DNA from 4 places in the Virgibacillus kimchii genome. Region 3 is predicted to be linked to each of the others. Evidence: riboswitches for the same ligand, from Rfam matches in the RefSeq annotation. Region 3 holds a riboswitch; each other region holds the start of a gene.
The links. A riboswitch is a leader RNA that binds a small molecule or an ion and turns the genes downstream of it on or off. The one in region 3 is predicted to bind S-adenosylmethionine.
Positions count from the first base shown of each region.

Region 1 (8,262 bases), 2.0 Mb from region 3:
CCCCGGTGCCCTGTTTACTTCAACCGGTGACTATCATCATCATATCGCCCTGAATGTCTGGAATGGGGTTGGAGCTCCTGCTCCGAAAAGGAACAGTGTCGGGCTGAATTGGTTCAGCCTGGAATTCCCGGATGAGAAAGCAAGAGCGGAAGCTGTGGAAAGATTGGAAGAAATGGGAGCCCGTGTAGAAAAAGAAGGCAATCTTTATATTACAGAAGATCCATCAGAAAACCGAATACACTTAAGCGTATAACGGGGAGACAGTCTCCTCGTTTTTTAATGCAGAAGCGAGTAAAGCGTGTCATTCTTGCCAGTTTTTTTGCAGGTTACTGTCGATATTTCCCGGGAAATGTAGGTAATACTTATTATAAACCCAAAGATATTTGTGTTTTTTTGGTATAGTTATTATGAAAGTGAGAAAATAGGGTATGGATAAGGTATATCACCTTAAAGAACACGGAGAAAAGGATAGTAATTATGGCTTACATCTTATTAATTATTGGGTTTGTATTATTAATCAAGGGTGCCGATTATTTTGTTGGCGGTGCCTCCAATATTGCCAGGCTAATGCGTGTGCCAGCTATATTAATTGGCCTTACGATTGTCGCTTTTGGTACGAGTTCCCCGGAAGTAACCGTAAGTGTCATTGCAGCGCTGGAAGAAAGTGCGGATATGGCATTGGGGAACGTAGTTGGCAGCAATATTTTCAACCTTACACTTGCGGTCGGGGTGGCGGCTTTTTTATATCCGATTCAAGTCCAAAGTGAAACAACAAAAAAGGAAATTCCCTTTACGCTATTGGCAAGTGTTGTATTGCTTGTTCTAATCAGCGATACAACACTCCAGGGGCTGAGTGAAAATTATATCTCACGAGCTGATGGGATTATTCTATTGCTGTTTTTAAGTATATTTACGTATTATGTAATTGATACGGCAATGAACAGCCGAAGGAATAACAGCAATAACGACCTGACCTATGATATTAAATGGGGCAGAAGTATATTGTTTACAATATTGGGGCTAGCAGCGATTATCCTGGGAGGAGATATGGTCGTGACCAACGGCGTGGAAATTGCTTATGCGCTTGGAATGAGTGAGACGCTGGTCGGTCTTACGATCATTGCAATAGGCACATCCTTGCCCGAGCTTGTCACATCCATTACCGCTGCGTTGAAAAAAGAAAGCGAAATTGCGCTTGGGAATATCGTAGGGAGTACGATATTCAATATTTTACTTGTACTGGGGGCCTCGTCGGTAATTACACCGCTTCCCGTTAACCGTATCATTTTTACTGATATCTATATTATGATGTTTTTAACTGTTCTCTTACTTGTCTTTTCCCGAACCAACTATAGAATTGGCAAAAGAGAAGGGGCTATTTTAGTAGTGAGCTATGTTGTCTATATGGTGTACATTATTTTACGGAATTAATATAAAAAACCGTCCCGCTATTATTTTAGGGACGGTTTACGTATTAAAGGTTTTTATACCATGTTCCGGCGGCCTCTACTTCGCCCAATGTTAATTGGTGTCCGCCATTTTCCCAATGAATTTCAGTTTTTGCTCCGGCACCTTCCAGCAATGAATGAAGTTCTTCCGACTCTTGTGCAGGGCAAATAGGGTCATTTTTTCCGGCGGCAATCAGTACATCTTTTCCGGTTAAGTCCGGTAATTCAATGCCGCGTCTCGGTACCATGGGATGATGAAGGGATGCTGCGCGTAATGCATCCTTATAATGGAACATCAGGCTTGCAGCAATGTTGGCACCATTGGAATAACCGACGGCGACAATGTTATTTCTGTCAAAACCATGTTCTTCAGCGGCATCATCCAGGAAATTATTTAATTCTTCTGTTCGAAAAATAAGATCCTCTTCGTCAAATACGCCTTCAGCTAATCTGCGGAAAAAGCGAGGCATTCCGTTCTCTGATACATTCCCTCTGACACTTAATACATTGGCATCAGGGTCAATTCTTTCCGCGAGAGGCAGCAGATCTTGTTCCGTACCACCAGTTCCGTGTAATAAAAGTAATGTTGGTTTTGACTGATCATTTCCTTTTTGAAAAATATGTTTCATTCCTTTTTCTCCTTTCGATCTTTCGTTATTTTGGACGTTCGATGGAAAATAATCCTCCCAGTTTAGTATAATTAGGGCCTGCTAATCGGCTTACAGTATTTAAAGCATTGAAGTCAATTTTGTCGTCTTTGAGATAAATTTCTTCAGCTAAATGGTACTTCTGGATTCTTCCTATAATTAAATCAGTTTTCTGTTCCTTTCCCAAAGGAATAACGTGCTCCAGCGTACATTCCATACGGACTTTTGCTTCCTTGATTCCCGGTATGGATACGGCATCACTGTCCACCAGGGTGAGTCCTGCTTTATCAATCTCACTTTGATCTGCGGGCAGGGAGGCAGCTGTTATATTTATTTTATCTACGCGTTCTTCATCAACACTATGCACAACGAATTCTTTCTCCCCCATAATGTTCCTCGCCGTATCTTTAGGAGATCCGTCTCTTTGCTGAATCGCCAGTGAAATCATTGGAGGGTCGGATGAAACTACGTTAAAAAAGCTGAATGGTGCTCCGTTAATGACACCATTATGATTACTGCTTGTAACAAATGCAATCGGTCTTGGAATAATGGTACCGGTTAACAGTTTATAATTCTCTCTTGCTGTTTTTACTTTGGGGTCAATCGTGATCATAAAATCCTTCCTATTCATCAAGGTTCTTAACTTCTACAGGGATCAGTGTTTTTTCAAGGCGACCGCGGTATTGTTCGTATTGCTCCGGCAGCTTTAGTTGAGTCCCCATCGTTTCGGAAGATTCATCGTGAGCAAACCCGGGAGGATCTGTGGCAATTTCAAATAAAATTTCTCCATGCTCTCTGAAATAAATAGCATTAAAATAATTTCTGTCTTTTACCGGTGTTACCATATAGCCATTTTGCTGTACAAGTTTTTTCCAACCCAATTGATCTTCATCATCTTCTGCACGCCAGGCAATATGGTGAACCATGCCAACACCCATTTGTCCGCGCCCGTTTGCAGTTATTTTTACATCAATGATATTTCCGATATCTCCGTAGGCTTGAAAACGAACGAATTCATCTTCCTCACCAACTTTTTCAAGCCCCATCACATCTTCCAGCAGCGCTGCTGTTTTAGCCGGTTGGGAGGAATATAAAATGGCGCCTGCAAAACCTTTGATTGCTACATCAGGGGTGACTTCACCAATTGTCCAAGTGTTTTGTTCTCCTTGTTCCCGTTCCACGAGCTCCAGTTTCAGCCCGTGCGGGTCAGTGAAAGTGACATAAGTTTCTCCAAAGCGCTCCTGTGCATTATAGTCAATATCGAATTTTTCCAGTCTCTTTTTCCAGAAGGAGAGTGACCCGGCTGGAACCGCATAGGAGGTAACGCCGACCTGGCCATCCCCAATTTTTCCTTTCTGAGCATCTGCCCAAGGGAAAAAGGTAATAATGGTACCGGGTTTCCCGCCTTCATTCCCAAAATAGAAGTGATAGGTGCCCGGGTCATCAAAGTTGACTGTTTTTTTTACCATTCTCAGGCCCAATACACCTGCATAAAAATCCACGTTTTCCTGTGGGTGACCGACAATTGCGGTAATATGGTGGATCCCTGCTGTTTTCTTCATGATGATTTATCTCCTCTTTTTCCAACTTTTTTGAGCACATCAATCACCGTTTGTTTATCTTCTTCGGAAACGTCTGCAAACAACTCCTCAATTACCTGTTGGTGCTTGGGGAAAATTTCATCCATCAGCTTTGTGCCATCCTCTGTAATGTCGATGTAGACGACACGGCGGTCATCCTTACAGTGTCTGCGTTTGACATAGCCTTTCTTTTCAAGCTTGTCAATGACATAGGTAATGGATCCGGTGTTAATGAGAACGGCATTTGATATTTCCCGTACAGTCTGGCTGCCTTTATGGTACAATGCTTCCAGTACCATAAAATCCGAGCTTTTCATTCCGTGGCTGCTAATATCTTTTTTAATGATTTCCTCAAGAGTTTTTGTGGATTTCATGAGGACGACAAATATTTTTAGTGATAAATTTTCTTTTTCCAATTATATTCACCTCAAATATATTTAATCTTAATTAATGTATTTTGAATTAAATACAATGATAAACTACTATAGTAAAGTTGTCAATGACTTCGATTCTTTATGTTTAAAAATTTTTCCTAATATACAGAAGCCTATCACTGTCATTGTATTTTCAACTGAATTAGAGGTTTAGAGTATTTGGCAAAGCCATCATTTTATTCATACTTTCGTTATAAACATAGTTGACATTAAAAAGGTTCCCATGTAATATGGTAAACAAATTTAATAGATTCTTATCAAGAGCGGTGGAGGAATCTGGTCCGATGAGCCCGCAGCAACCATTCACAGGTAAAACCATGTGAAACGGTGCTAATTCCAGCAGACAATCGTCTGAAAGATAAGAAGGGCACGTTTTTCTATAAGCCGAATTTCCAACCCCCTTTTATCTTTTGGATAAAAGGGGGTTTTTGCGTGCGGATAAAATCAAGTGCTAACTAAATGAACAAATCTATGAAAGGAAAAAAGGAGGAAAGTGATGAAACAGACAGAAAGCAGACAAAACCAAAATCACAGGACCATTCGAGCGTCTTCTAACAGAATTGGAAAATTTGCCAATGAAAATAATATAAGAGATTTTAGTTTTACGGTAGATGAACCGGAAAAATTAGGCGGGACAAACAAAGCTCCAACTCCAATGGAGTATATATTGGGATCATTTAATGGATGTATATTAATAGTCATTGAAATGATAGCTGAAGAGATCGGTTTTTCTTTCGATAACATTTCTGCTGAAACGGAGGGAATACTTGACCGACGTGGAATAGCAGGCACTGCAGACGTGAGCCCGCACTACCATCAAGTGAAGAATGTGGTTTTCTTTGAAACAGAAGAAAGTACCGAATCCATTGCAAAACTAAAGAGTCTGGTTAAACAAAGGTGTCCTGCCTACAATCTGTTCCGGGATACAGGTATTGAGATTAAACTTGATTGGAAAAAGGTTTAAATAACTGCAGGTATTATTGGAGGGGGAAAATAATGACTTCATATGGCGTTTGGATGATTTCTTTTGCGCTTATTTATACATTCTTACTGATTATTGCCGGTAATGTGGCGAAAAGGAAGGCATCTAATGGGGAGAACTTCTTTATTGGGGGACGGAATTTCAGATGGTGGACGGTGGCCTTTTGTATTACCGGACTGTTTTCCGGGTCAACCTACATATCGATTGTTGAACTATCTTATCTGACAGGGGTTTCTGCCATCTGGTATGGTGTAGCAGAAACTGTACAGGTACTGATCATTGCTTTTCTTATGATTAAGCCTTTTCGTAATAAAATGATGGTAACAGTTTCCGGGCTGATCGGGGATAAATTCGGCAGGCGCGCTAAAGCGATATCCGGTGCAATTACAGCATTTGCATTTCCAATGTGGTCTGTTGCCACTGCAATTGCATTTGCTTCCGCATTGAATGTGTTTACGGATATTTCACTAAGTTATTCAGTTGCTTTTACTGCCATACTATTGTTCATTTATCTGCAGGCAGGGGGGATGTGGTCGGTTGCCTTTACGCAATCCATGAATACGATCATGTTTTTGCTCATGTTTATAGTTGGTATGATCGCCTTTTTTATCAACCCCGGCATTGCAGGTTTACAGCAATTAGCGATCGATCGGCCGGAAATGTTTCAGCTTGGCGGTGCCGGCCTTCAAGTGATTGTCGCTTGGTTTGGAACATTTTTGGTGAATGTCATTTTGGCTCAGGCAGCTTTCCAGATGGCCTTATCCTGTAAAACACCTGAAGAGGGTAAAAAAGGAATGATCGGTGCTGTTTTCATGGGAATACCTTTTATTATCTGCGGTGTATTATTCGGTTTAGCTGCAGCTATTGTTGTTCCGGATGGAAATTTAGGATTAATCGCGTTGCCGCAGTATTTGATGGAAGTATTGCCTGCACCGCTGGTTGGTCTGTTTTTCTTAGGTGTTTGGGCCTGTGCACTCGGCTGGGGCGGGCCGTGTCAATTTTCCGGGGCGACAAGTCTTGGTAAAGATGTTGGTAGTGCAGTATTTCCAAGCGCAAGCAACCAGCAATTGATCAAGTATACAAAATGGTCGCTGCTTCTTTTAACCGGGTTGATGATCGTATTTGGATTGCTCCGGACAGAGCAATCCGCCTGGTGGAATGTGCTGGCATGGACAGTCAGAAATTCTGCTACCTTTGCTCCTGTTGTTGCAGCGATATTTTGGCCGGTGGTAACCAGGAGTGCGGTAGTTAGCTCGCTGCTCACCGGTTTTGCGTCAGGATTAATCTGGTACCATTTAGGCGGGTGGCATCCAACCTCCTTTTTCCTGGATATACATCCGGTTTGGATTGGTATGTCCACCAATATTGCCACGATTCTTATCGTGACTTTAGTGACTTCTTATGGAAAATGGATGTTACAATTTGATACGAAATCTATGAAGGGAATGACATCTGCCCTGGCCAGTGTGATGCTGGTGGCAGTGCCAGTTGTATTCTTTGAAGTCCTGCATGAAGTTGGTTTGCTGGGGCTGTTTGGTTTTGCAGCTGTTCTCTCTTTATTTATTACAGGGATTATTTATATTAAACCGAAGAATATGCAGGTTCCACCTGTTGCAAAAGCAGTAAATGAATAATTAATTTTAGAAGAATACAAGCGTATTATTTTAATGCATATTAAGCCAGCAATTTCCATAACTGCTGGCTTAATATGTGCCTGATTCCGTTACGACCATTAATTTTTACGATTTTCCAGTTCTTTTTTTCGTGCTATCAAATGTTGAAACGTTTCATCGAGTTGTTCAGAAGGATCGATGCTGAGCTTACTTAATACTTCGGAAATTTTCGTTTCAATTACTTGTAGTTCGTCTTCGTTTGGATCTGCCTTATGAGGTACGTAATTCTTGTATTCCAGATAGGAGCCTTCGAATAAGGAAATCTCTTTATTTTCGATCGTAAGAATACGTAAAGCAATGTTTTCAAGAAATTTTCGATCATGAGAGACGATTAGCGCCGTTCCTTCGTAATCTTTTAATAGTGTTTCCAACGCTTCGACTGCTTCTATATCAAGAAAATTTGTCGGTTCATCCAAAAGAAGTGTATTGATATCACTTACAAACAATTTGGCAAAGGCTACTTTTACTCGCTCTCCACCGCTTAATACATCCACTTTTTTATAGACATCATCACGGTAAAAGTGAAGTCTGGCAAGCACGGTTCGAATAAAGGTTTCATCTTGTATGGACGTCTCACTGACGTTTTTTAGAATGGATTTATTCACATCAAGTACATCCAGATTTTGGCTGAAATAGCCAATTTTCATGACAGGGGAGCTGGTGACGCCGTCAGCTTCATTGATAATCTTTTTCAGAAGTGTCGTTTTGCCTGTTCCATTTTTTCCAAGTATAGCAATCTTGTCTCCGCCTCTTACATGAAAGGTGGTTTCGTTCCAGAGAAGTCGTTCCTTTATCTTTCCGCTTACATTTTCCACGTGAAGGATGATTTTCCCTTTGAATGTTTCTTCATTGGGAAGGTTCATCTTAATAGGTGGTGTATCTTTCACTTTTTCTACTCCTTCCATCTTTTCCAACCGGGTTTCAATGGCTTTTGCCGACTTGCGCAGTTTCTTTTGTTTATTGGCAAAGTACGGCTTGGCTCCGGTTATTTTTGCCTCTGAAGTACTTACGTTTTTAGGCTTTTTCGTTGCCCGCTGTGCTTTTTGTTCCTTTTCAATCAGGGCTTTTTCCAGTTGTTTTTTCTTTTTCACATACTGTTCATAAGCATTTTCCTGTTTTCTTATTTCCAGGTTTTTTTGTAAAACATATGTTGAATAATTTCCTTTGTATACTGTAAGCTTTCCGTCTTCCAGCTCCCAGATTAAATTGCACTGGGAATCGAGAAATTCCCTGTCGTGGGATACAATCACAATGGCACCTTGCCATTTGGAAAATTGATTTTCAACTTTTTCGATATGTTCCATATCCAGGTTTGTTGTCGGTTCGTCTGCTAGAAGAATATCTGTCTTTTTGGCAATCGAACGGTTGATATATTCCTGGGTTACCTCCCCACCACTTTTAGTTGTCCGGGTGTTTTTTAGCTGGGGAATGAGCTCGATAGTTCCGTGGTAGGAGACGTTGCCTTCCTCAACCTGTTTACTGCCGGCCAGAACTTCCA
Region 1 is NZ_AP043951.1:3,475,761-3,484,022, forward strand. It holds gene ACZ42C_RS16780 (VOC family protein) at 1-253, shown strand, start outside; gene ACZ42C_RS16785 (calcium/sodium antiporter) at 478-1,431, shown strand; gene ACZ42C_RS16790 (alpha/beta hydrolase) at 1,475-2,077, opposite strand; gene ACZ42C_RS16795 (flavin reductase family protein) at 2,103-2,708, opposite strand; gene ACZ42C_RS16800 (ring-cleaving dioxygenase) at 2,719-3,660, opposite strand; gene ACZ42C_RS16805 (MarR family winged helix-turn-helix transcriptional regulator) at 3,654-4,091, opposite strand; SAM riboswitch class I at 4,361-4,474, shown strand; gene ACZ42C_RS16810 (OsmC family protein) at 4,606-5,073, shown strand; gene ACZ42C_RS16815 (sodium:solute symporter family protein) at 5,106-6,725, shown strand; gene ACZ42C_RS16820 (Vga family ABC-F type ribosomal protection protein) at 6,824-8,262, opposite strand, start outside.
Region 1: another riboswitch for S-adenosylmethionine. It lies ahead of ACZ42C_RS16810 (OsmC family protein); the one in region 3 lies ahead of metK (methionine adenosyltransferase).

Region 2 (8,262 bases), 1.2 Mb from region 3:
GATTATTTTGACCCGGACCCGGCATTTTTGGCAGAAACCCACACACGGGAAGGGATTATGTATTAATTAATAAAGAGGTTGAGACATAAAAAAGTCTATAAAAAAAAGCCGAACAATGCACCACATTAGCTCCGGCAATATACGTAGACTCCTGCGGGAGAAAAGGCATCGGTGAGACCCCGCAGTGCGACAGCACGAGGAGGCTCACCAGCCGCCCGCGGAAAGCGTAGTATATTGCCGGAGCGGGTTATGTGCGCTTAAGTTCGGCTTTTCCTTTGAATATTATGCTATTGTCCCAGCCCCTCTATATTTACCAAACGATTCTATTGCTTTTCTCTTGTATCGTAGCAAGGCTATGGGCAATCAAAAATTGTGCGCCATAATAGGTGATCATCACCAGCTCACCTGAATTTGCTATGGGTGAAACGAACATATTCCAGGCCAGTATCGAATCGGAAATGACAAACAGAATACTGCCAAGTGAAGCCCATACATTTCCTGTCATTACAGCAGCCCAGGCCATAATGGAAATGACGATAATGTAAATCATGACAGGGATCAGTAACTCTTCGTTTCCTCCCGTGTCCAACGCAACAGCCATGTCACTGCCGATAAAAATGGCATATCCGGCAATCGGGAGGATCATCGCAAAACGAACCCAGGAAAACTTCCAGCGGGTAAGAAACCCTGCTGTATAAAATAAATGTCCAATAAGAAATGCTGTCAGTCCGACGATAAACCAGTGCAGTGTACCATCCCCAATAATGGAAAAGAATAGCCCGGTAATAATCAGCCATTGTGCAGCAGATTTTTTTTCGCCACTTTGGCGAAATGCATACATAATGATCATCACCATGGGAATAAGCTTGAAAAACAGCCTAAATGCAAATGGCTCATCCGGGATGATAAATAAGTATAAAGCACTCATTACAAGAATGAGTATAGGCATGCGGTTGGTAGGCATGAGATCACATCCTGGGTATTATTTTTGCACGGCATATTACAATGAAAAACAAGCCATCCGGGTCTAGGCGAAAGCGAATGAAATTCAAGTAAAGGATAGCTGTTCCCGGAAAATATATTGATACAGCGATTCAGATGTGAACTTTCCCTTCACACCCGGTTTTTCCATAAAGTATTCCACCATTTCATCTTTTTCCATGCCGGTTTCCTTCAGTCCTCGTGAAATCATGGATAAGTATGTTGATGGAGGGATCGTAAAATTATATTCCCCCATGGGTTTGGCGTTGGTAAATGTAAACATCGGTGCTCCTTCTGACTCACCGAGGTAAAGCACTCTGCCATACCAGCCGGGCGTTAAGTCCATGTGCCCCTTTTTTATAATATCCGGTACAGGCAGTTCCAGGTTATCCACATTATTCTCCTGTTCCACGACTTCCCTGAATTGATCTTCCGTAATCAAGTATTTTCTCGCAATCGTTGTATTTCTATCTTCTTTTTTATGATCAATGAATGCCACACCACCCTGCCCCCATTTGCTTTTTTCCTTCATGAAATAAAGCGAATAGGGGAGTTCTGCCTTTTCTGTCCTTTTGGGCGGCGTCCGGTTCATACAGCCTCTTTCCGCTTTCTCAGAGCCTTCAGGCATGCCGCCTTCAATATAACAGGAAAAACGGCTCTCACATAAGTTGGAACCATAGCTTACATACCACACATCCATCATGTAATCCTCCCAGCATACTTTTCTTACATTAAGACTATGTCAAGTATTAGTTATATGATAACATAAAATATATGACGAATAACGTATTGGGCAGTCATGAAATCAGATGAAAAGTGAGGAAGTCGGCCATGAAACAACTATATGCCGGAAAAACAAAAGATGTATACAAGTTGGACAATGGGAATTATTTATTAAAATTCAAGGATGATGTCACCGGAGAGGACGGGGTATTTGATCCGGGTGCAAATACAGTTGGCCTCACCCTGGATGGGGCAGGCAAAGCCGGACTGAAAATGACCAAGTTCTTTTTTGAGAAGCTGAAAGAAAATGGTATTCCCACCCATTATATCGATGCAGATATAGAGGAGCGCACAATGACGGTAAAGCCGGCGGAAGTTTTCGGGGAAGGGCTTGAAGTTATTTGTCGGTACCGTGCAGTTGGAAGTTTTCTGCGTCGTTACGGGAAATATGCGAAGGAAGGACAAACCCTGGATGCCTTTGTAGAGGTTACGTTAAAGGATGATGAGCGGGGAGATCCACCGATCAATAAGGATGCATTGCAAATGCTGGATATTTTAACAGGAGAGGAATACGACACGTTAAAAAAGCTTACGGTCAAAATCTCTGACGTTGTGAAAGAAACGCTTGCTGAAAACGATGTGGAGTTGTATGACATAAAATTGGAATTCGGCAGGGATGCAAATGATCAAATATTGCTAATTGACGAGATTTCCGGCGGCAACATGAGGGCTTATAAGGACGGGAAATACATAGAGCCATTGGAATTACAGAAATTAATCACTCCATAAAGAAAGGTAATTGACAAAAACAGGGCAAAGGGGATTATCTCTTTACCCTTTTTTGTTTCAGAAAGAATGAAATCCTTGTTTCGCCTTCTCCGCCTTCAGACGGAAAATCCCCTACTGATAAAGCAGGGGATTTTTTGTATGAAAAATCAACCTTCGTGCCGAAGTGAAAAAACAGTAATCAGGGTAAACTATACATAGAAACTAAAACAAGGAAGGTTAGATATATGATGAATCAAGATATTTACAGAAGTATAGCTGAAGACAATATGAGAAACATGAGAAGAAGAGCGGAAGAGCATAAGCTTTATATGAAATCAAAAAAAGGAAAAAACATGGGTTTCAAAAGAGGTTATTTGGGTTTAGACAGGGAGCGTAAAAAAAACATGGGATAGCGTATGTTATCCCATGTTTTCTTTTTCTGTTTCCCTGATTTTTTCGGCAACCGCCTGGGTTAGATCTTCAGCTGTTTTTGGAACAAATGTCGTCAGAACAGGGTTAATAACTGGAGATTTCATGCCGGTTGCTGTAATATCCAGGTTTCCGGTCATTTGTGTTTTATCTTCGTCCAAAGCAATCCCCTCAAAATAGCCGCTTCCTGTAAATTTTTCATTTTTGCCTTCTAAATTAAAGGTGACTTTGGAGGGTTTTTCCCATTTGGTAATGGTAACCTGCAACTTAATTTTCCGTTTTAAAATTCCGATATCCCCCATAAATTCCCAATAGGACTCTCTATCATTGATAATTTCATGGTCAATATAACCGGGAACCAAAGGAGCCCAATTATTCATATCGCTAACGAAATCCCATACTCTCATAATAGGTAATTGGAGTTCTTCATGATATGTTCCGCTTGGCATAACGATTTTCCTCCTTTTCATCATGTATATTTTTATTCATTCCCTGTCTTTTCACCAGCTGAAACTTGTCTGCTTCTTATTATATTTTTTCAATGTCCAATTATGACTCCATTCCTATGGAAGTGGCTTTCCGATCTTTTCATGGTATATAGAGAAAGCTTCAACATCAACATGTCTTCAGGTTTCTCCTGTATATGATAAAAAAAGAACAGGCCTAAATATCCGCATTGTTTTGGTCTGTTCCTGATTATACTGGGGCTTAATAGTGCTGGTTTTCAAACTGATGGAGTTTCTTCTCGTGTTGGGCGGTTTTACTTAATACGAAGTCTGTCGTTTCCCGGGTTTCTGTTAATTCCACGCGCATGCCGTCAAATTTTTTTCCAAGTTGGTCAAAGCCTGTTTCCATTCTTAATTCCATATTATCCATTCTGGATTCCAGTTTGTCCATTCTTGACTCCAGGTTATCTATCCTTAATTCCAGACCATCAATTCTGTTATTCAAATGCTCGAACTGTTTATCCATCTTTTCTGAATGATCTTTTAACGCACCAAGAATTTGTTTTAACATCGTTGGTTCCTCCATGAGCTCACCGCCTTTTCTATTATTATAATTGATTGACCGCAGATTGAAAAGATAAATTCAAGTTGCTTTCTTCATCATCTCTCTCCTCGTTTAGAGAGGAAGTATGGTTACAATATTTTTACCGTTTTCTTCCTGTTTTTGTTTATAATCTTCAAATGACAAATAAAAATCTTCCGGCGGATTGCCGGCGAGAAACTGAAATTCGCCGTTTTCGAATAAAACAAAATAGCTGTTTTCCAGAAGCACGCCTTCTTCCTGCATCTGCAGTGTAAAGCTATGGATTTCCTTTTCATTCAATGGCTCATGAAATATAATTTGCTGTGATTCTTCATCTTCTTTTTCTAATCGAAAAATGCCATACCCTTGGTATTCATTTTCCTTATAATATATTTTATTTTTATCAGAGTCGTAATAATCCTGGATCTTTTCATAGTAATAGCCACATCGAAAACACCATATGAATTTCTCGCCCATTTTATAGTAAAAATCCTCCGTCGCAGAGCAGTTGCAATGGGGACAGGCGATTGCTTGTATGATGGATGCCATAATATCACTCCTTGATTATTTAATTTTAACACGATAATCCTGATGCATTGTTGCAAGTGAAGAAAGTATTTATCTAAGAAGTGGATTCGAGCTAGCTGAAACTTTCATGGATACGCTGACACATTCACTAAAAGGCGAACGAATGCGAGTTTTTTAAAAGAAAAGAAAAAAATCGAAGTTTTTCTGGAAGTAATTTTAAGAAGAGAGATGATGAAGATGATTTAATTATATCTTTATTCAGAAATAATTACAATTTATTTACCCTTCCCATTTCGCGAGATTTCATATATACTGTTACTAATTGAATAGTTATTAAGAGTGACTGAGAGACTTGGCTCAATGATGTCACAGCAACCTACGTCCAGTAAGGTGCTAATACCAACAAAGCATTTGCTTTGAATGATAAAACGGGCTTCCCTTTTGGCAATCAAAGCAAAAAGGGGTTTTTTGTTTTTATGACCAATGATAAAGGAGAGAGCAACATTGCCAATTAATATACCGAAAGCATTGCCGGCAACAGAAAAACTGAAACAGGAAAAAATATTTGTCATGGATGAGGAACGCGCACGAACCCAGGATATTCGTGCACTGAATATTCTCCTGCTGAATTTGATGCCGGAAAAAGAAAGAACAGAACTTCAGCTGCTGCGCGTACTGGGGAATACGCCATTGCAGGTAAATGTGACGTTTCTTCGGATGGCTACACATGAATCAAAAAACGCCAGTAAGTCACATCTGGATACTTTTTATTCGACGTTTGACCAAATAAAAGACCGGCGATTTGACGGAATGATTATCACCGGAGCACCGATAGAGCATTTAACATTTGAAGAAGTGGACTATTGGGAAGAGCTTACGGAAATTATGGAATGGACGAAAGAAAATGTAACTTCCGTGATGCATATTTGCTGGGGAGCACAGGCTGCTTTATATTATCATTATGGAATTGATAAGTATGCCCTCCCGGAAAAATGTTTTGGCGTTTTTGATCATCAGGTTACCGATCCGACGGTAAAACTCGTCCGGGGCTTTGATGAAGCGTACCGGGCCCCGCATTCCCGCTATACTTCGGTGTCGATGGAGGAAGTGGAAAACCACCCTGAGCTTACGGTGCTGTCGGCATCCGAGGAAGCAGGGGTATTTATGATTATGTCCAAGGATGAAAAACATATTATGTTGACTGGCCATTTGGAATATGATGCTGAGACGCTTGCAGAAGAATATCAGCGGGATACAGCCAAAGGAGTGGACATTGCCGTACCACAGCACTATTTTCCCAATGATGATGTAAAAAAACGCCCGCTGAATACGTGGCGATCCCATACACATCTGTTGTTTTCCAATTGGCTGAATTACTATGTATACCAGGAAACGCCTTATGAATGGGACTGACCCGCAACAGATCCAAATGAAAAGGCCGCCTATGAATCTGATTCATAAGCGGTCTTTTATATTATATAATGCGGGAAGCACAAATAGATGGAATGTCTGGTTAAAAGATTGTCACCGCATCAGGTGGTAATTGCCTGACTTGTTGAAGGTACTTCGTCATGTTACTGTCATCTTCTTCAGGATAGGTAAAGCCCCACTGAACAGCGAGATCCTTTGCCAGGGTTCTAAATAACTCACATGTAATAAAAATAGATTTCCAAAAGTACTCGTAATTGTGGCTGGCGTAGGTTTTTACATACATTTTCCAATGTGATTCGGGCAGATACCGTTTAAAATACTTGCCCATTTTCCCTGATGAAACATCAAAATCATGCTCATTTCCAATCCACCAGGATACCATTTCATCAAGTCTTGACCTGATTTCATATTCAAACATTTGCTTTGCATATGGCAATTCATCCCGCCACAATCCTTTGGCCACGTTTTGCAGGCACCACCAGAAATCGTTGCAGCAGCTATGAAATGCTGCGTATACAGGCTTTTTAATGTGATAATCGATATCCGTGGGAGCGGGAATTTGCGGTAGGATATGATCCTTATCAAGCAGGGGGATGGTCAGTTTATCATTTACATAGTTTTCCCTCGTGACTTCTTTTGTTTCTATGTGAAGATCAATTCGGTTTCCATCAGTGAATAGCATTAAGTAACCGTAAGAACGATCGATGTTCACTGGTTTACCAGTGGCTTTATCATTTCTATCCGGCTCCTGCATCATTAGCAAATCTCCGAATGTGTTCACCCAATTCTCATCTCTGATAAAGGATGCGGTTTCCGTTACGACATACACTATATCATAGTCCTGAAAAATATCTTTTGGGACGTGCGGGTTTGTTCTTGATCCGTTCATGTATGCTGCCCTGATCCGGTGATCAGCTTTTGCGGTATCGATGATCAGGTCCATCATTTCTTTTTCTGTTCTCATGAAAACTCCTCCCGGTTCACCTGTTGCTGGCTGATTTTTCAGTTAGTTCTTATTCTACCATACGGGATATAGTTTCGCCGTAATAGAGAGAGAAGAAATACAGGGTTTTATTTAGTTTATGCGTAACTTTTTTCAGTAAATTTCGACTGTATTACAAAGAGAAGAATGGGGTGGTCAATTTGAAAAAATTCATAATGATTCTGGTGCTTGTTTTTGGTATCAGTTTGCTGTTGGCAGCCTGCAACGATGAAGATCAGGAGCAGGGGACAGATGATGCTGCTGATATTTCCACAGAGGGTTATGAAAGGAGTGTTCAAGACGGAGGGTTTACGGAAAGTACGGAGGAAGCGGAAATAGCTGAGCAGGATCAAGAGGCGGCGGATGCCAATGAACGTGCCGATATGCCTGACAATACAGAATCAGGTCAAGCAGACAGAAAGATAATTTATACCGCTGATATGCGGGTGGAAATACGGGATTACCAGTCATCTCTCAGGAACCTGCAGTCAAGTATTTATGATTATGGTGGCTATGTTGTGGAATCCAGCATGTATGAAGGAACAGAGAACAGTTCAACAAGCGGGTATATCACTGCCCGTATTCCCCAGGAGCATTTTGATGCCTTTATTGAAATAGTGGAGGAAGGAAGCGACACGGTGCTGGAAAGCTCCGTTTCCGGGCAGGATGTAACAGAAGAGTATGTTGATCTGGAGTCGCGATTGGCCTCCAAAGAAGTGGTAGAGGAGCGGCTGCTTTCCTTTATGGAACAGGCGGAAGAAACAGAAGATCTTCTGGCTATTTCTGATGATCTGGCGAAGGTCCAGGAAGAAATAGAAGAGATCACCGGCAGGATGAATTATTTGCAGGATAAAACTGATCTGGCAACCGTGACCATACATATGGAGGAACGCGATATCACGATATCCGGTGTAGGGGAAAACGATTTAAACACTTGGGAAAAGACGCAGGAACAGTTTATGAAGAGCATTAATTTGCTGATCTCCGCTTTCTCAGGAGTGTTTGTTTTCTTTGTCGGAAATATTCCGATCATCTTGCTGCTTGGTATCATTGGTTTCATTACGTATTGGGCGGTTCAAAAGCGAAGGAAAAGTGTATGATTTCATAACAAAAAAATTAGAAGGACGAGACTTTCTTCTCGTCCTTCTGTACATCATTTAATTTCATGTTTTATCGTTTTAGTTGCTCCAAGGTGGTCCGCCATTACCTGGTCCATTGTTGCCAGGAGGTCCGGCATGTCCAGGAGGGCCTGCGTGAGCCGGTGGTCCAGCATGATCCGGTGGTCCGTTGCCCTGAGGTCCAAGTACAACCTCTTCAGACACATTGCCGGCGATATCCGTTGCCACCACTCTCACTACCTGGCTTGGGTGGATGCCGGTAAGTTCCAGTTC
Region 2 is NZ_AP043951.1:2,709,139-2,717,400, reverse strand. It holds gene ACZ42C_RS13075 (transglutaminase domain-containing protein) at 1-66, shown strand, start outside; gene ACZ42C_RS13070 (lysoplasmalogenase) at 311-964, opposite strand; gene ACZ42C_RS13065 (hypothetical protein) at 1,049-1,684, opposite strand; gene ACZ42C_RS13060 (phosphoribosylaminoimidazolesuccinocarboxamide synthase) at 1,813-2,493, shown strand; gene ACZ42C_RS13055 (hypothetical protein) at 2,718-2,885, shown strand; gene ACZ42C_RS13050 (CoxG family protein) at 2,892-3,350, opposite strand; gene ACZ42C_RS13045 (hypothetical protein) at 3,610-3,918, opposite strand; gene ACZ42C_RS13040 (hypothetical protein) at 4,024-4,479, opposite strand; SAM riboswitch class I at 4,786-4,888, shown strand; gene metA (homoserine O-acetyltransferase MetA) at 4,963-5,871, shown strand; gene ACZ42C_RS13030 (aminoglycoside 6-adenylyltransferase) at 5,972-6,853, opposite strand; gene ACZ42C_RS13025 (DUF4349 domain-containing protein) at 7,033-7,971, shown strand; gene ACZ42C_RS13020 (S8 family serine peptidase) at 8,050-8,262, opposite strand, start outside.
Region 2: another riboswitch for S-adenosylmethionine. It lies ahead of metA (homoserine O-acetyltransferase MetA); the one in region 3 lies ahead of metK (methionine adenosyltransferase).

Region 3 (8,262 bases):
CTGCAATAACACTTTTTTCATATCACGGGAAGCATCCACTCTTTTTAGCTTTCGATCTCCCAAATACAGCCCAACCAGCCCCTGGTGAACCATTTCATGAAAATGACGGTCAGGCAAGGTCTGCACTTGTTTATTCGCCTGTTCTATAAAATGGAGAAACCTCGCTTTCAACCTGTCCTGATTCGGGTAGTAATTACAAAAATTCAAATCCCCTTCTGTTTTATCCTCTTCCTGATCGATATAATAATCCAGTAAAATATGCAATCCCTGTATATAAGGAAAATAGGCTTTATAAATAGCTTCAGCTCGCTTCTCAGTCATTTTCCCGCCCATCGCGTAACTAACCAGGCAAAAAATTCCCAGCGTAGATCCAGCTGCTGCAGAGAATTCATACCAGGTTAAATCCAACTCCGGATCATTCTCTTTATCAAACCAATACCTTAAACGCGGAATGCGCTCATCCTGCCTGACATGCTTATGTACTTGTAAGTCTTCATATAGCCCTTCAAGTCTCCAGACATGCTCCTGAATATGACTATAGTTTTTTACATTGCGCAACATTTCCTGACAGGTTGCAGCCAATTCACTTAAATAGTTACCATCATCCTGGTCTTCCCGCAATGCATAATAATTTTCCTGGTCACTTCCCGGTGTTAGTGCATTTCGCATGGAGTGGTGCAGCAACCTGAAATCATCCGGGTCCAAAGAGGTGCTGCGGTCACATAGATTATCCAGGTAATCACTGATTGTCTGATAAGCAACAATGAAACGGATGGCTTCCCTCCACTGTTGCCCGGCAAGAAGTGCATAGACGGAACCCCCCTGGCAGTGAAACCGTTTGGAAGCCATACTGGCAAGCGCCTGTGTTCGCAGCTCTTCATTTGGAATAGCTTCAGCGCGAGTTTTCCAGTAGGCGAGCTCTTTCCTTACTGCTGGTAAAATTTTTCGATAAACAGCAGCCATGAGTGTGGCTGCATTTCCTGGGACAGGGGCAGTCAATTTATTTCCTCCGTTCTGCAACCGTTCTTTTCTATTTTTTGCTATACTATATTCTATATACCATCATGTCACAGGGGGATGCAAATGATTCATTCATACAAAGGCTACGAGCCGGAAATTCATGAGTCCGTTTTTGTAGCACATAACGCAACTATTATAGGAGACGTAAAAATTGACGAATTATCCAACATCTGGTTCAACACAGTTATTCGCGGGGACATTGCTCCTACCATCATTGGAAAAAGGGTTAGTGTACAGGACCTTTCCATGCTCCATCAGAGTCCGGATAATCCACTGATTTTGGAAGATGATGTGGCAATTGGCCACCAGGTTACTCTGCATTCGTCCATCATACGGAAAAATTCTCTTATTGGGATGGGATCAATTATATTGGATGGTGCAGAAGTTGGTGAAAGTGCCTTTGTAGGTGCAGGAAGTCTCGTACCACCCGGAAAAAAGATCCCTCCCCATACGATGGCCATGGGAAGACCGGCTAAAGTGGTCCGTGAACTGACGGAAAAGGATTATGCGGAGATGGACCGCGTCATTAAATCCTATGTGGAAAAATGTAATTATTACCGTGATCATACCGATTTGTAGTTTGAGCAAGAAAGGATTTTTTTATGACGATAGGTAAAGTATATATAAATGCCATTCATAGCAGGTTTGCCAGTGTAAAACAACTGGGAGATAAAACTATGGAGCAATTAACAAATGAAGAATTGCACTGGTCTGCCAATGATACTTCGAACAATATAGCAATTATTGTAAAGCATATGAGCGGGAATATGATTTCCAGGTGGACGGACTTTTTAAAGAGTGACGGTGAAAAACATAATCGCCTGCGAGATGAGGAATTTATCGATACATTTTTATCAAAGACAGATATTATGGACGCTTGGAATAAAGGCTGGAACGTTCTGTTTGATGCCATTGATTCGTTAAAGGAAGAAAACCTTTTGGAAACCGTTACAATCCGCGGGGAAAAGCACGCTGTCATTGAAGCAATAGAAAGACAGCTCTCCCATTATTCGTATCATGTCGGCCAGATTGTTTATATTGGTAAAGAGATTAAAAATGAAAACTGGACAAGTCTCAGTATACCTGTTGGAAAGTCGGAGGAATATTCACAGGAAATGCTTAACAAGCATAACGGATAAAATAATGCCTGGTTCCGGAAACTCCGGTTCCAGGCAGTTTTTTTACTTCTCGGTTAGTGCTTTTAATTCTTCCACTTTATCTGTTTTCTCCCATGGAAAACTCAAATCCGTTCTGCCAAAGTGTCCGTATGCAGACGTGTTTCTGAAGATCGGCTTCTGCAGATCCAGCATGCGGATAATTCCGGCCGGGCGCAGGTCAAACAGTTTTCTGACTGCCCGCACCAATTCTTCTTCACTCACCAAACCGGTGCCGAAAGTGTTGATTGCAATTGATACCGGCTCCGCTACTCCAATCGCATATGCAAGCTGCACTTCACAAGTTTTTGCAAGACCTGCAGCAACAATATTTTTAGCTACATAGCGGGCAGCATATGCTGCAGATCGGTCCACTTTGGTGGAATCCTTTCCACTGAATGCCCCACCGCCATGCCTTGCATAGCCACCATAAGTATCCACAATTATTTTTCGGCCTGTCAGCCCCGCGTCTCCCTGTGGTCCACCAATCACAAATCGCCCTGTTGGATTAATAAAATATTTGGTGGATTCATCGAGCAATTGTTCCGGCACCACTGGACGAATGACGTGTTCTTTAATATCTTTTTCTATTTGTTCCGTCGTTATATCCTGATGATGCTGAGTAGAAATGACGATAGTATCCACACGTGCAGGCTGGTCATGTTCATCATACTCCACAGTTACCTGGGTCTTCCCGTCCGGACGTAAATAGCCAAGCGTCTTATCTTTACGTACATCGGAAAGTCGTTTGGACATTTTGTGTGCCAGGGAAATCGGAAGTGGCATCAATTCTTCTGTCTCATCACATGCAAAGCCAAACATCATCCCCTGATCCCCGGCTCCAATGGAATCAATGTCCTCTTCGCTCATTTTTCCTTTCCGGGCCTCCAGGGCTGTATCCACCCCACCGGCAATATCCACGGATTGTTCATCAATTGCGGTTAAAACAGCACAGGTTTCCGCATCAAACCCGAATTTCGCCCGTGTATATCCTATATCCTTAATGGTCTGGCGTACGATTGCAGGAATATCTACGTAAGTACTCGTTGATATTTCACCGGACACCAATACAAGACCAGTTGTTACAGTTGTTTCACAAGCTACCCGTGCGTACGGATCCTTTTTTAAAATTTCATCCAGAATAGCATCCGAGATCTGATCGGCAATTTTATCCGGATGGCCTTCTGTTACTGATTCTGATGTGAATAAACGACGATTAGCAGCCATAAGGCTCTCTCCCTTATCATTTGTTACGGAACTCCATTACTATATGCTTAAGTTGATTTGGGGTGCATATGTAGAAGTAAGTCAGAGGTAGGAAATTACACTATTCAATAATCCGGATCCACTATTTATTCCATACCACCAGTCAACTGCCCAAATCAAGGTTTTACCCTAAACAAAAAAGCCTTTCCTGCATGTATGAGGAAAGGGTGTGGCCTTTCGCTCTTATTGTTCAAGGAAAATTCCTTGCACCAGGTTAGCACCATTTCACAAATGTGACGGTTGCTGGGCTTCATCGGGGCTGTCCCTCCACCAACTCTGAATAAGAGAGTATCCGCTCAAAGACAGATTAACGAAAACACGGGGGATTGTCAATAAAAACACCAATGGAACTGTATTTATGGAAACTTGATTAATCGTTCAATCTTAAAAATTAATGCTATATGACGGCGAATAATGTTATACTGTTATATAGGAAAGGGATCGTTTTTCACAAATTAATTCCTGCAACAAATTTGACACTTATTTTTTATAAATTAATATGATAATTAGTATGGATTATTTATTTAAATGTGTTATACTAATAAACAGATTCATGAAAACCAGCATTGGTATTTACATATTTTATCAAGAAGGCAGGTATCTCAAATGAAAACGATGATAGAAAATTTACATGCTCATAAAAATTTAAAACGTAATTTGTCTGTCCCTGGTTTAGTAGAAGAAATCTTAGAACGGGATGAAGGGTTACTGACAGCAACCGGAGCGGTTCGTTCAACAACCGGAAAATATACCGGCCGTTCCCCCAAGGATAAATTTATTGTACGGGATAACGAAACGGATAAAAAGATCGATTGGGGACCTGTCAACCAACCTATCGATGAGGCTTCTTTTGATAAGCTGTATCATAAAGTAATCGACTACTTGAGCGAAAAAGACACCCTTTACGAGTTCAATGGCTTTGCAGGTGCGGATGCGAAATACCGGCTCCCGATCCAGGTAATTAATGAATTTGCCTGGCATAATTTATTTGCCCGCCAGCTGTTTATTGTACCTACAGAAGAAGAACTGAAAAACCATCAATCTGAATTTACGGTTATTTCTGCACCGGATTTCCAGGCAGACCCGGAAGTGGATGGAACCAACTCGGAGACATTTATTATTATTTCCTTTAAAAAACGTGTCGTACTAATCGGCGGGACAGAATACGCCGGGGAGATTAAAAAATCCATCTTCTCCGTCATGAACTACCTCCTGCCACAGAACGACGTTATGTCCATGCACTGCTCTGCCAATGTGGGGCATGAAGGAGATGTTGCCTTATTCTTCGGCTTATCCGGCACAGGAAAAACTACCCTGTCCGCTGATCCATACCGCCGGCTTATCGGAGATGACGAACATGGATGGAGTCCGAACGGCGTCTTCAACATTGAAGGCGGATGTTATGCAAAATGTATTAACCTGTCTCAGGAAAAGGAACCACAGATTTTCGATGCAATCCGTTTTGGGTCTGTGCTCGAGAATGTCGTCCTGGATGATGACAGCAGACTGCCGGATTATGACGATACATCCTTAACGGAAAATACCAGGGCTGCATATCCATTGGAAAACATGGATAACATTGTCAGTCCAAGTATTGCTGGGCACCCAAATACAATTATCTTTTTAACAGCGGATGCTTCAGGCACATTGCCGCCGATCAGTAAGTTGACGAAAGAACAGGCAATGTATCATTTCCTCAGCGGATATACAAGTAAGCTCGCTGGAACAGAACGTGGAGTAACAGAACCGGAAGCAACGTTTTCAGCTTGTTTTGGGGCACCGTTCCTGCCGCTTGCTCCTTCCACTTATGCGAAGATGCTTGGGGAAAAAATTGATTCCTACAACTCTAACGTGTTTTTAGTTAACACTGGCTGGACTGGAGGCTCTTATGGGATTGGCCGCAGAATGAAATTGTCCTATACCCGTGCCATGGTACATTCAGCACTTGAGGGTGAACTGAATACGGCCGAAACAACAACAGATGATGTATTTGGCCTGGAAATTCCAATACATGTCCCCGGCGTTCCGGATGAAGTACTCGTACCAAGAAATGCATGGGATGATGAAGAAGCATACTATGAAGCAGCCACTTCCCTAGCCATGAAATTCCATGAGAACTTTAAAAAGTTTGACCAGGCTAGCCAGGAAATCAGAGAAGCTGGACCTATCTATAAAGGATAAAGGGAAAGAGATATTTTACACACCCCTTTTAACTTACGGAACCAGAGGCTGGGACATAACTAATTTTATTGGAAAAAACCAAACAAACGACTTGCCCAGCTCCGGGAATATACGGAGACTCCTTGAAAATGCTATGCATTTTCTCACGAAGATGTAATGCTGCCGAAGCTTTACTTGTCCAGCAGGATAAAAGGCATCGATGAGACCCCGCAGGGCAACATTAATGAAGGCCGACTAAAAACACCCTTTGCGGGCAACGTCGGCATACCCCTTGTCGGGGCAAGGAGGCTCATCAGCCGCCTGCGGCAAAGAAGACACTAAGAAAACGACCAACGGGAGTTTGATTAGATGTCGCACTTGTGCCCGTGGTGAAAGCGAAGTGTATTCCCGGAGCGGCCGGTGATACTCTATCACCATGATTTGTTCGGAATTTCTTCTAGACGTTATAGTTATGTCCCAGCCTCATTCCTACGATTAGTCAAGTCTTTTTATCATATATTTAAATGCTGTTTGATACGAAATATTTAAACATAGTAAATAAACCTCAAGCATTCAACTTTTTTGAGGGAATATATATGTTATAATCTAAGTGAATTATTGGTCCTTAGAGACCGTGTGCAAGTAATCGTACTTTGTATTGTTCCTGACCATGGAATAAATACACTTTAGTAGTTTGTTCATGCAAGCTATTACTGCAACCTTGTCCTTTTTAGGATGAGGTTGTTTTTTAAATTTATAATAGTAATCAACAATGTAATTTGGTGCAGCTTTTTGTTGGCGAATCATGTTTCGAACAATGAAATATAAGACTTTCCTTCCTTTCGGATTCCCACGCTTGTTAATATGATCTTGGCCCGCATACTTTCCTGATTGATATCTTCGAATATCAATCCCGATAAAGGCGTTGACTTTCTTATGATTTAAGAATCTTGAAATGTCTCCAACTTCGCCAATGAAAAGTGCTGCACTAATTTCACCTATACCTGGAAAACTTATGAGTAGTTCAAACTCTGGAAGTTGTTTGGCTTTCTCCATCATTTGTTTTGAGATATTCTCTTTTTCCTCCAATAGTTGAAGAAGTTGACTTGCGTAATATTGAACTTTTTGGGTTTGTATGCTGTTTGAAGATACAGCTGGATAAGACTCTTTTGCGTATTCTATAATTTCAACTGCTTTTTGTTTTGCGCGATTCTCGGATATCTTTTTGGTGGTACTTTTTATCAAAAGGTTTTCGTTTTACTCGTTTCTAACACGAATTCGGGATGCGGAAATAAAGCAATGAGCGTCAAGGCGTATGGTGTAACTCTCCTTGAAAAGAATCGCTCAAGCTCTGGGAAGCTTAATTGTAATGCATTATGCAGGTACATCCGTGTGCGCTTTATATTCTCTTCTATTTCTTGGTAAAAGCGAGATAAATCACGTATTTCATGATAGATATCCGGTTGGTGTATTTTTACTGGTCGATCATTCTGTTGATGAACTTGTGCCAATTTATGGGCATCATTCTTGTCTGTCTTCCAACTTCGTAACGTACCTTGTTCTAATTGTTTTTTTGCCGCAAGTGGGTTTAATAAGCAATAACGCAACTGATTTTTTTGGCAAAATGTTTCTACAGGCTTGGAGTAAATGCCAGCAGATTTAAAAACAAGTATTAAATCTTCAGGCAGATTACGGATCTCGTTTATTAGCTCCTCAAAACCAGCTTGATTATGTATTATTTCTCCTTCAGAAAGACAATTTTGATCGTTGTAAACAACTTTATAGCTTTTCCCCATCGAAACATCTAAAGCCATTACTGTTCCCATTTTACTACCTCTTTCTTCTGTTTGTATGAAAGTTCTTCACCTATTCATTTCGATTCCAATTTCCTTTACACGAGCTCATCGGCCCCAACATACTTAAACCTGATTCAAAAATGAAAGTGAAGAAGCCCGGTTTTATATTCGGATTCATGATCCTCGAGGCTTCATCCGGGCTTTCTTTCACTTCTCACTATATCTTAAAAAAGAAAATAGTGGGTAAAGTCACCCGTCGATGATCTTACCCACTAATCTTAGTATGTTTTAATTTATAAATTCTATTGAAACAGGGATTCAGTGTGATTTTAACTTTTGTACACACACAAGCTTGTTAAATTATTTACTCCAGCGGAGATTTTTATAAATTTTTCATAGAGTAAAGTTCTTCATGAGAGAGGAGATTCTTACTTCAACTATATTCTTGCGTATTGTCCTTCATGGGGTAGGCGGCATGCCCCAGATGCCATGGATGATGGACTTTTTGTGTGACTATTCAACTGCATTTTGTCCTTCATTCACGGGATGAAGATCTTTTCAAGGCTCATTCAACTGGATTTTGTCCTTCATACACACGATGAAGATCTTTTCTGGGCTCATCCAACTGCATTTTGTCCTTCATACACACGATGAAGATCTTTTCTGGGCTCATCCAACTGCATTTTGTCCTTCATGCTCACGATGAAGATCTTTTCAAGGCTCATCCAACTCGGTTTTGTCCTTCATACACACGATGAAGATCTTTTCAGGACTCATCCAACTGGAATTTGTTCTTCATGCTCACGATGAAGATCTTTTCTGGGCTCATCCAACTGCATTTTGTCCTTCATTCACACGATGAAGAT
Region 3 is NZ_AP043951.1:1,475,366-1,483,627, forward strand. It holds gene ACZ42C_RS07565 (tetraprenyl-beta-curcumene synthase family protein) at 1-999, opposite strand, end outside; gene ACZ42C_RS07570 (gamma carbonic anhydrase) at 1,084-1,599, shown strand; gene ACZ42C_RS07575 (DUF1572 family protein) at 1,623-2,159, shown strand; gene metK (methionine adenosyltransferase) at 2,202-3,401, opposite strand; SAM riboswitch class I at 3,621-3,727, opposite strand; gene pckA (phosphoenolpyruvate carboxykinase (ATP)) at 4,047-5,621, shown strand; gene ACZ42C_RS07590 (transposase) at 6,216-6,845, opposite strand; gene ACZ42C_RS07595 (IS110 family transposase) at 6,842-7,426, opposite strand.

Region 4 (8,262 bases), 410 kb from region 3:
TCTGCTTCATATCGTAAATGACCATAACGGTAGGCAAGATCCCCGAGACCGCCTGCGCCGACCAGACCGGCCATGGCTGTCGCACCGATCAGGCTGACGGTTGCGATCGTAAGGCCAAGGATAATCGATGGGCGGGCTTCCCTGAGCATTACACTCCAAATAATCTGGCGCTTTTTAATCCCCATCGCTTTATAAGCTTCCACCACACCGCCATCGACTTCGAGCAGTGATGTTTCCATTAATCTCGCTATATATGGGGCCGTATAGAGGACAAGCGGAACAATGGCACCCTGCACGCCAATCGTAGTACCGACAATAAATTTCGTAAAAGGCAAAATGAAAAAGAGTAAAATAATAAATGGAATCGACCGTACAATATTAATAATGAGATTAAGGATCTGGTACACCCATTTATTTTCCAGGGCCTGCCCCGGACGTGTCAGTACGACCAGTATTCCCAGGGGGATACCAATCAACGTTGCCAGCAAAAGAGCGATGCTTACCATTTGAAATGTTTGGATGGTTGCTTCCCATATAATCGGGAACCAATCTTCAATAAATTGATTCATGTCAGTTAGCCTCCACTTCTTCCGTTCGCACGCCTTTTTCCTTTAAAAAGATAATTGCTTCTCTTGTTTTCTCCTGTTCCCCGACAAGGTGAATAACCAGGTTTCCAATGATGCCGTTCTTCAGTTCCATAATATTGGCCGTTAATATATTCGGCTGAACATTAAACCGCTGACTAACCTCTGCCAGGAGCGGTTCTCCCGCATTCTCCCCGACAAAGGTAAGTCGGGAAACTGTCCCCTCCAGCTGTAGCTGCTCAATGAGGGAGGACGATAATTTTCGCTGGGATATCGTATTTAAAAACCGCTTTGTCGTCGGTTCAACAGGATGTGTAAATAAATCAACCGCGGTTCCATCTTCAATAATCCGCCCATCTTCCAGGACGTACACATAATCGCATATCTTTTGAATCACATTCATTTCGTGCGTAATGAGGAGAATCGTAATACCGAGCTCCTGATTTATTTTCAGAAGCAAGTCAAGAATGGAATTGGTCGTTTCCGGATCGAGTGCGCTGGTTGCTTCATCACTTAAAAGAACTTCCGGTTCCTGTGACAAAGCCCTCGCGATGGCGACCCGCTGTTTCTGTCCGCCTGACAATTGGGCGGGATAGGCATCTTTTTTATCGGACAGATCCACAATCTGCAAATATTTATCGACCTTTTCCTGCACTTCCTGTTTACTGTAGCCCAATAGTTTTAGAGGAATAGCCACATTATCAAAAACCGTGGCTGTTTTCAGCAGGTTAAAATGCTGAAAAATCATGCCGACCTTTTGCCGGGTAACCCTAAGCTCCTCATCGGACAGGGCAGTCACTTCTTTTCCGGCGACATGCACTTTCCCGTCTGTTGGCTTCTCCAGTGCATTCACAAGCCGGATCAACGTACTTTTCCCGGCACCACTGTAGCCAATTACACCATGGATCTCTCCCTTGGGAACATGAAGGCTCACCTCATCGACCGCCTTCACGCCACCACTTTTAGAAGAAAAAACTTTAGAAACACCCTCTAACCTTATCATCTCAACATGACATCCTTTCACTGCAACACCGGGACGGTTCTCCAGTTGCAAAATTTACTTCAACGTCTGGCAGTGGCGGGCATGCGGTTGGCAGGACAACGAGCTGTCACTATAGAATAGATGCCCATCCTTTCCACACAATGTGCGGGCTGAATCGCGGGGTGGAGTCGTGAAATGCTGATGTCCGGGAACACCTTCAAGATTCGTAACCCCGCCTCATGCACAGAAGTTAGTGCACATTCCCGCATGCTCGCCACATATTAACATTTACTCATCCCAGCTCGGAATAATAGAACCTTCAAATTCTTCTTCAATAAAATCTCTGACTTCTTCAGATTGGTAGGCATTGATAAAACGTTCCACTGTCGGATCATCTTCGTTCCCCTCGCGAACAACGATGTAATTCACATATGGGGAATTGGTGGATTCCAGTAAAATAGAATCATCCCTCGGGCTCATACCCGCTCCCAGTGCAAAGTTTGTGTTGATGGCCGCCGCGTCCACTTCACTTAATTGATTTGGAATTTGTGCGGCATCCAGTTCGATGAATTCCAGGTTTTTCGGATTTTCCACTACATCGTGAATGGACGCTGTTTCTGCTTTATCTTCATCAAGCTTGATAAATCCTGCTTCCTCCAATATGAAAAGTGCCCGTGATCCATTCGTCGGATCATTCGGCAATCCAAACTGCGCGCCATCCGGCAAGTCTTCAACGCTCTCATACGTATCGGAATAAACCCCCATTGGATTCAAAATAGTTTCCCCGACAGGTACCAGATTAGTGCCATGGTCATCATTAAATGCATCAAGAAACGGTTTGTGCTGATAGCTGTTTACATCCAGATCTCCTTCATCAAGTGAAGTGTTTGGTAAAACATAATCGGAAAATACTTTCAAATCAATTTCCAGTCCGTCTTCCGCGGCTATTTCTGCTGCAACCTCAACGATCTGTTCATGCGGTCCGGCTGTAACCCCGACCACTAGTTTATCTTCATCCACTGCATCGCCCCCATCTGCAGAACCTGTTCCACAAGCACCAAGCAACCCGATAATTAAAATGAGACTAAAAATAAATACTGCTTTCTTCATTTTCCATTCCTCCCAATTTTGTATTTTCTAGTTGATAAATAGAAAAAGCCTCTCTTTTTAAAAGAAAGAGAGGCTTGTAATCCATACAATTTCCTCTCTTATCTTCCAAAACATGACGTTTTGCAGGAATTAGCACCTTTTTATGCCGAACGCATAAAGGTTGCCGAGCTTCATCGGGCCAGTCCCTCAGCTACTCTCGATAAGAGATTTGCTTATTCGTTTATCAAACATAATGTATACAATATATCATAATGGTAATTCCGTCAACCGTTAAATTAAAAAAATCAGGGGAGAATGTGTTGCTAAAGGTGCTCAGCCTGGCAACAACTTTTTGATATTGAAATGATCAGTTAGAGGGGAGGCGCGTTATTCTGTGCCTGAGCGGCAGTATGAGTCTCGTTCATTGTTTGATCGGGTGGTGAAGATTGAAAGTGGATAAAAGTTGAGTAAAGCGATCTTCATAAAGGTGATGAAGAACGAAAATATAAGAAAGTCGAGGGGAAACGATCTTCATCCAGGCGATGAAGGTCAAAAATGTAAGAAAGTCGAGTAAAGTGATCTTCATAAAAGCGATGAAGATCGAAAATGTATAGAAGTCGAGTAAAGCGATCTTCACCTAGGCGATGAAGATCGAAAATGTATAAAAATCGAATAAACCGATGTTCAACCAGACGATGAAGATCAAAAATGTATAGAAGTCGAGGGGAAACGATCTTCAACCAGACGATGAAGATCGAAAATGTATAGAAGTTGAGTAAACCGATCTTCACAAGCGTGATGAAGATCAAAAATGTATAGAAGTTGAGTAAAGCGATCTTCATAAAGGCGATGAAGATCAAAAATGTAAAAAAGTTGAGTAAACCGATCTTCACAAAGGCGATGAAGATCAAAACTATATAAAAATCGAATAAACCGATGTTCACCCAGACGATGAAGATCGAAACTGCAAAAAAATTCGAGGAATCCGATCTTCATATCGTCTGCATCATTGAACGAATGAAAGAACAACCATCTCGTTCACTACCAGATCGACTGTATCAGTAAATAAACGAGAGGAAAACTCCATCCTTCATTGACTTAAAGCATCCCCTGTCCCATCATCTTAAATACACCCTAGATTAACTATCCCCATCAACCGCACCCTCATTTATATTCTTTTACCCCGCACACCAAAGCCATAACCTGCTTTGTCTGCTTCGTTAAAAGTTCCGCGGCGTTTTCCATGCATTCCTCCAGTGTGAGCGGCCTATTCGTAATGGAAAAACAACCGGAAAAACTCTCCAGCAAAGCATCTGCATTCCCACCCAGACTGCCGGAAAGGAGAACAGTCGGCACCCGATGTTTTTTCGCCAATGAAGCAACATATCCCGGGGCTTTTCCATATAGTGTCTGCTCATCACTTTGCCCTTCTCCGGTGAAGACCAGGTCTGCCTTCTCAATGGTTTTCTCCAATTGACTTGCCTCTGCAACCAGTTTGGCGCCTGACATGAGCTCACCACCCAAGGCCAGCAATGCAAATCCAAGTCCGCCGGCCGCGCCCGCGCCTGGTGAATCCATAAATTTCCCCGCAGTTTCCTTCTCTACCAGTTGCCCAAAATGTGCCATGGCTTGATCATACGCTTCCAGCTGCCGGGGAGTTGCTCCTTTTTGCGGTCCGTACACATAGGTGGCTCCGTGCTTTCCGCAAAGTGGATTGTCAACATCAGCCGCCACTTTAATGGAGATATGCTGAATTCGCGGATCCATCCCGGAAAAATCAACTGCCTTCACTCGTTGTAGGTCTTTCCCAAAAAAACCGACATTTTCCCCATTGCTGTCAGTTGCTTTCATTCCCAATGCCTGCAGCATCCCCAGCCCGCCGTCATTCACAGCGCTTCCGCCAAGTCCGATAATGAGTTCCGTGCAGCCTTGGTCCATCGCATCCAGGATAGCTTCTCCGAGTCCAAAAGAGGTGGTGTGATCCGGGTTTCGCTGAGGCGCCGGAACCTGTGTCAGCCCAGCAATGGCTGCACATTCGATAACCGCTGTTTTTCCACCGGTAATGGCATAGGCGGTACTGATTTTAGTCCCCAAAGGTCCGGTTACCTCCAAAGGTATTCGTTTTCCCCCAGATGCCATAAGTAAAGCGTCCACTGTACCTTCACCGCCATCTGCCATTGGTTTCTGCATTACCTCTGCTTCCGGTATTTTTTTATGTATGCCATTTGCCATGCACTGTGCTGCCTCCACAGATGTCAGGCTGCCTTTAAATGAATCAGGTGCGACAACAATTTTCATTGCGTTCTCCTTTCAAAATTTTAAAATGTTATCCATACTATACCGCATAAATGTAATTATTCCTATACTCCTAGATACATAACCGGGACATGCTGAGACATAATAAAATTGAAGAATGACAAGGAGGTTTTTAAAATGGGTGAAATCAGTCAATTTAAGGGCGGGGAAAAAGCACCAAATAACGGAATTTATATTGAAGTAGGCAGGGAAGGCGGTGGAGTGGAAGAGCCGAGGCAAGTGGAAATGTCAAAAGGGGATAAGTTTCCCGAAACCTCAAATAATGACCGTTTTTGGAAGTCCAAACGGAGTCTGTCACGTCCAAGCCCGAACAACAGCAGGCATACATCGAATTAAAAAAGTGGGGGCATGAAAGACAGCATGCCCCCTGGTCCAGCTTATCTTTTTTCAACGACAGCTACCGTACATCTGGAGACACAGATCAGTTTGTTTTCCTCATCTGTAATTTTAATATCCCAAACCATGTTGGTTCTTCCTTTATGCAAAGGAGTGGCAGTGGCGGTCACCACACCATCCCTCTTTCCTCTTACATGATTGGCATTAATTTCTATACCGGCCGGAAAATGTGTTTCCGGATTAATATTTAATGCCGTCCCAATACTGGCAGCTGTTTCGGCAAGGGCAACAGAAGCACCTCCGTGCAAAAGCCCCATTGGCTGAATGGTTTTCGGCCCCACCGGCATTATACAGACAACCCGATCCGGTGTTAATTCTTCATGGGTAATTCCCAGCGCACCTACCAGTGTTTCACTGGAATCGATTCCATTTAACAGACTGGTATACTCCATTATTCTCCCCCTCAAGTATTTTAAAAAGGAGGACCACGATCATCCGCGGTCCACAACCCTAATCAAAAAGATATATTTTTGCTTGTTCTTGTTCCTGATTAATTAAATGAAGTTCCTGCATATGAAAATCCAACGCTGCCAGCTGCAGCACATTTTCAAAATCACTAATATCAGTTTGGGCATCAGGTGAATTGTAGTGAACCTCTGCAATTGCATCATGTACGCTCACATCGATAATTTCGATTCCTTCACTAATCCCGGAGTGGTAAGCGGCACTATCCTGCACGCTTTGCATCTTGTTCACCGTTTCCGCAAAGTCCATTAAATCTCCATCATCATTTGTCATGACTTCCTCAGCTGCAACGCCGCTAATATACCTTCTTGTACCGTCGATGTCACCATATACGTAAAAGCCCCTGCTTTTCGGTGCCTCGACTTCAAGGGTTTCAATTCTGCCTGTTTGTCCAAAGTCAATCCCCGGTTCATCTCCCACATAGAAGTGTAATGTATCAATGCCATACAGCGAACTGATATCATAGAGCATATCCGTAAAATATAACTGCTCTGCGGAAGCCATCGATTTCAGTTGCTCATTTTCCGTAAAATAAAGGGAGGCGGCAGTTCCCTCCGCGGAAATGCGTTCCAGTTCCTCGAGCTTGTCCGTTTCAACACTTTCTTTCAGCGAAGCCATAAATCTGTCTTCCAATGGAAGTTGCTGCTCCGATCGTTGAAATGAGAAAACAATTAACTCTTCATCGGCATCGAAATCCCTGTGCCCATACACTTCATATGAGCCATCGATAATTTCTTCTGTCATGACTGCTTCTTCTTCATTTGCGTCTTCTGAAGCGGATGGTTGTTCCTCTTCACTTTCTGCTTCTTCGGTTTCTGTATTTTCATTCTCTGATGCTTCGTCTTCAGGTTCTTCCTCGACAGCCGTCTCTTCCGTGTCCGTCCCGTTTTCTGTTTCCTCTAACTCCTCATCCGTTTCGGTCTGCCCGCATGCCATAAGTAAAGATAGCATCCCAACGATGATTAGCAGCCAAAATGTTTTCTTCATGTGTAAAGACCCCCTCTTGCAGAATAATGCTTCCTGTCTGAATGACAAATATAAATAAGCCAATCACTATCTACAGTATAACATTGGGAAGCAATATAATCTTGTCAGGGAATATCGAAATGTCTGCTGGCATGCAAATGTGGAGGAGAAAACCGCAGAGAAGCTGGTGGAATTCTATTTGTAAATAGAAAATTATATATGCAAATAAGCAGCTGCCAAAGATAAAATGCGGAAACTGTTAATCTTTGGCAACCTAGAAAAAGATGTCATTAAAAAGCTGCTACTGTAATTTATGGTGCGATTTCCGACGAATAAACTCCTGTACTTCCTGTATGCTAAGACCGATAGACTTTGCCTGTGTAATTAATATGATCCATTCAGGATCCAATTTTTTCATTACCGGAGCATGAACATCAGTCAATATCTGAAGCCTCCTTATATTTCATCATGTATTGTTGTTTTATAATACAACATATATAAGGATTACTTCTGTTAACTACTTAACGAAATCGGATTTTTTATAGCATTTTGATTTACTTGGATCGTTTTCCGGCCGCTACTCCGGATAAATCCTTCTCGTTTCAGCTGGTGGATATTGGTTGATACGGATTCCCTTGTGACACCAAGCATATTTGCTATTTCCTGATGGGATAATGGAATAGGTATCGTTACAAAAGTACATTCTTCCTTTCCGTAGGTGTCTGCCATGGAGAAAAGTAAATGCTTCAACTGTTCTTTCACATTTTCAGTCGCAATGATTTCAAGCATTTTTTCACGTTTTTTCAGCCGGTCGCTTAAAAGCTGCATTGCTTTTGTCAACAGCTCAGGATAGGTCTGAAGTAAGGTGGTAAAATCCTTCTCGGAGATGGAGCAAAGATGCACTTGGGAAAGGGTCTCTGCATAAACCTGCTCGGTCCCCAATGAAAAGAGGCTGATTGATCCGTACGTACTGTAAGGGCCGAGTAAGCTAAGGGTAAAAATGCTCCCATCCTCTTTCATATCATATATTCGGATCGCTCCGGTTTTTACAAAGTAAAGCTTTTTCTCGGCTGAATCTGGTGTTTGGATGATGGAATTCTTCGCGATATTATTATGTACAATCATAGGGGCTATTTTTTTCACTTCATGCAAAGGTAAGAAATCAAAAAAACCAATTTTGGAAAGATACCACATTTTATCTAATGGACAATCTGCAGCCATAGGATCACCTGTCTTAATATAGTTGTTTTAATTTTAGCATTATTTTTAAATGTTTTCTATAGAATTAAGCTATTTTTTTCAAGTTATGCCCCTGCTAAACCAACTCCCGAAACGGATGAAAGGCCAGTCTTACAAACAATACGAGGAAAATCAAGGCGGAAAATATAAATAAAACTGGAATTGGCAGCCACTCTGCCCACAACCCCGCGATAAATAATCCAAGGGGCAATGTCAACTTCATGA
Region 4 is NZ_AP043951.1:1,883,082-1,891,343, reverse strand. It holds gene ACZ42C_RS09435 (methionine ABC transporter permease) at 1-569, opposite strand, end outside; gene ACZ42C_RS09430 (methionine ABC transporter ATP-binding protein) at 571-1,587, opposite strand; gene ACZ42C_RS09425 (MetQ/NlpA family ABC transporter substrate-binding protein) at 1,855-2,676, opposite strand; SAM riboswitch class I at 2,772-2,882, opposite strand; gene ACZ42C_RS09420 (glycerate kinase) at 3,820-4,953, opposite strand; gene ACZ42C_RS09415 (YjzC family protein) at 5,089-5,307, shown strand; gene ACZ42C_RS09410 (PaaI family thioesterase) at 5,349-5,759, opposite strand; gene ACZ42C_RS09405 (hypothetical protein) at 5,818-6,819, opposite strand; gene ACZ42C_RS09400 (anti-repressor SinI family protein) at 7,100-7,240, opposite strand; gene ACZ42C_RS09395 (Crp/Fnr family transcriptional regulator) at 7,312-8,019, opposite strand; gene ACZ42C_RS09390 (MFS transporter) at 8,114-8,262, opposite strand, start outside.
Region 4: another riboswitch for S-adenosylmethionine. It lies ahead of ACZ42C_RS09425 (MetQ/NlpA family ABC transporter substrate-binding protein); the one in region 3 lies ahead of metK (methionine adenosyltransferase).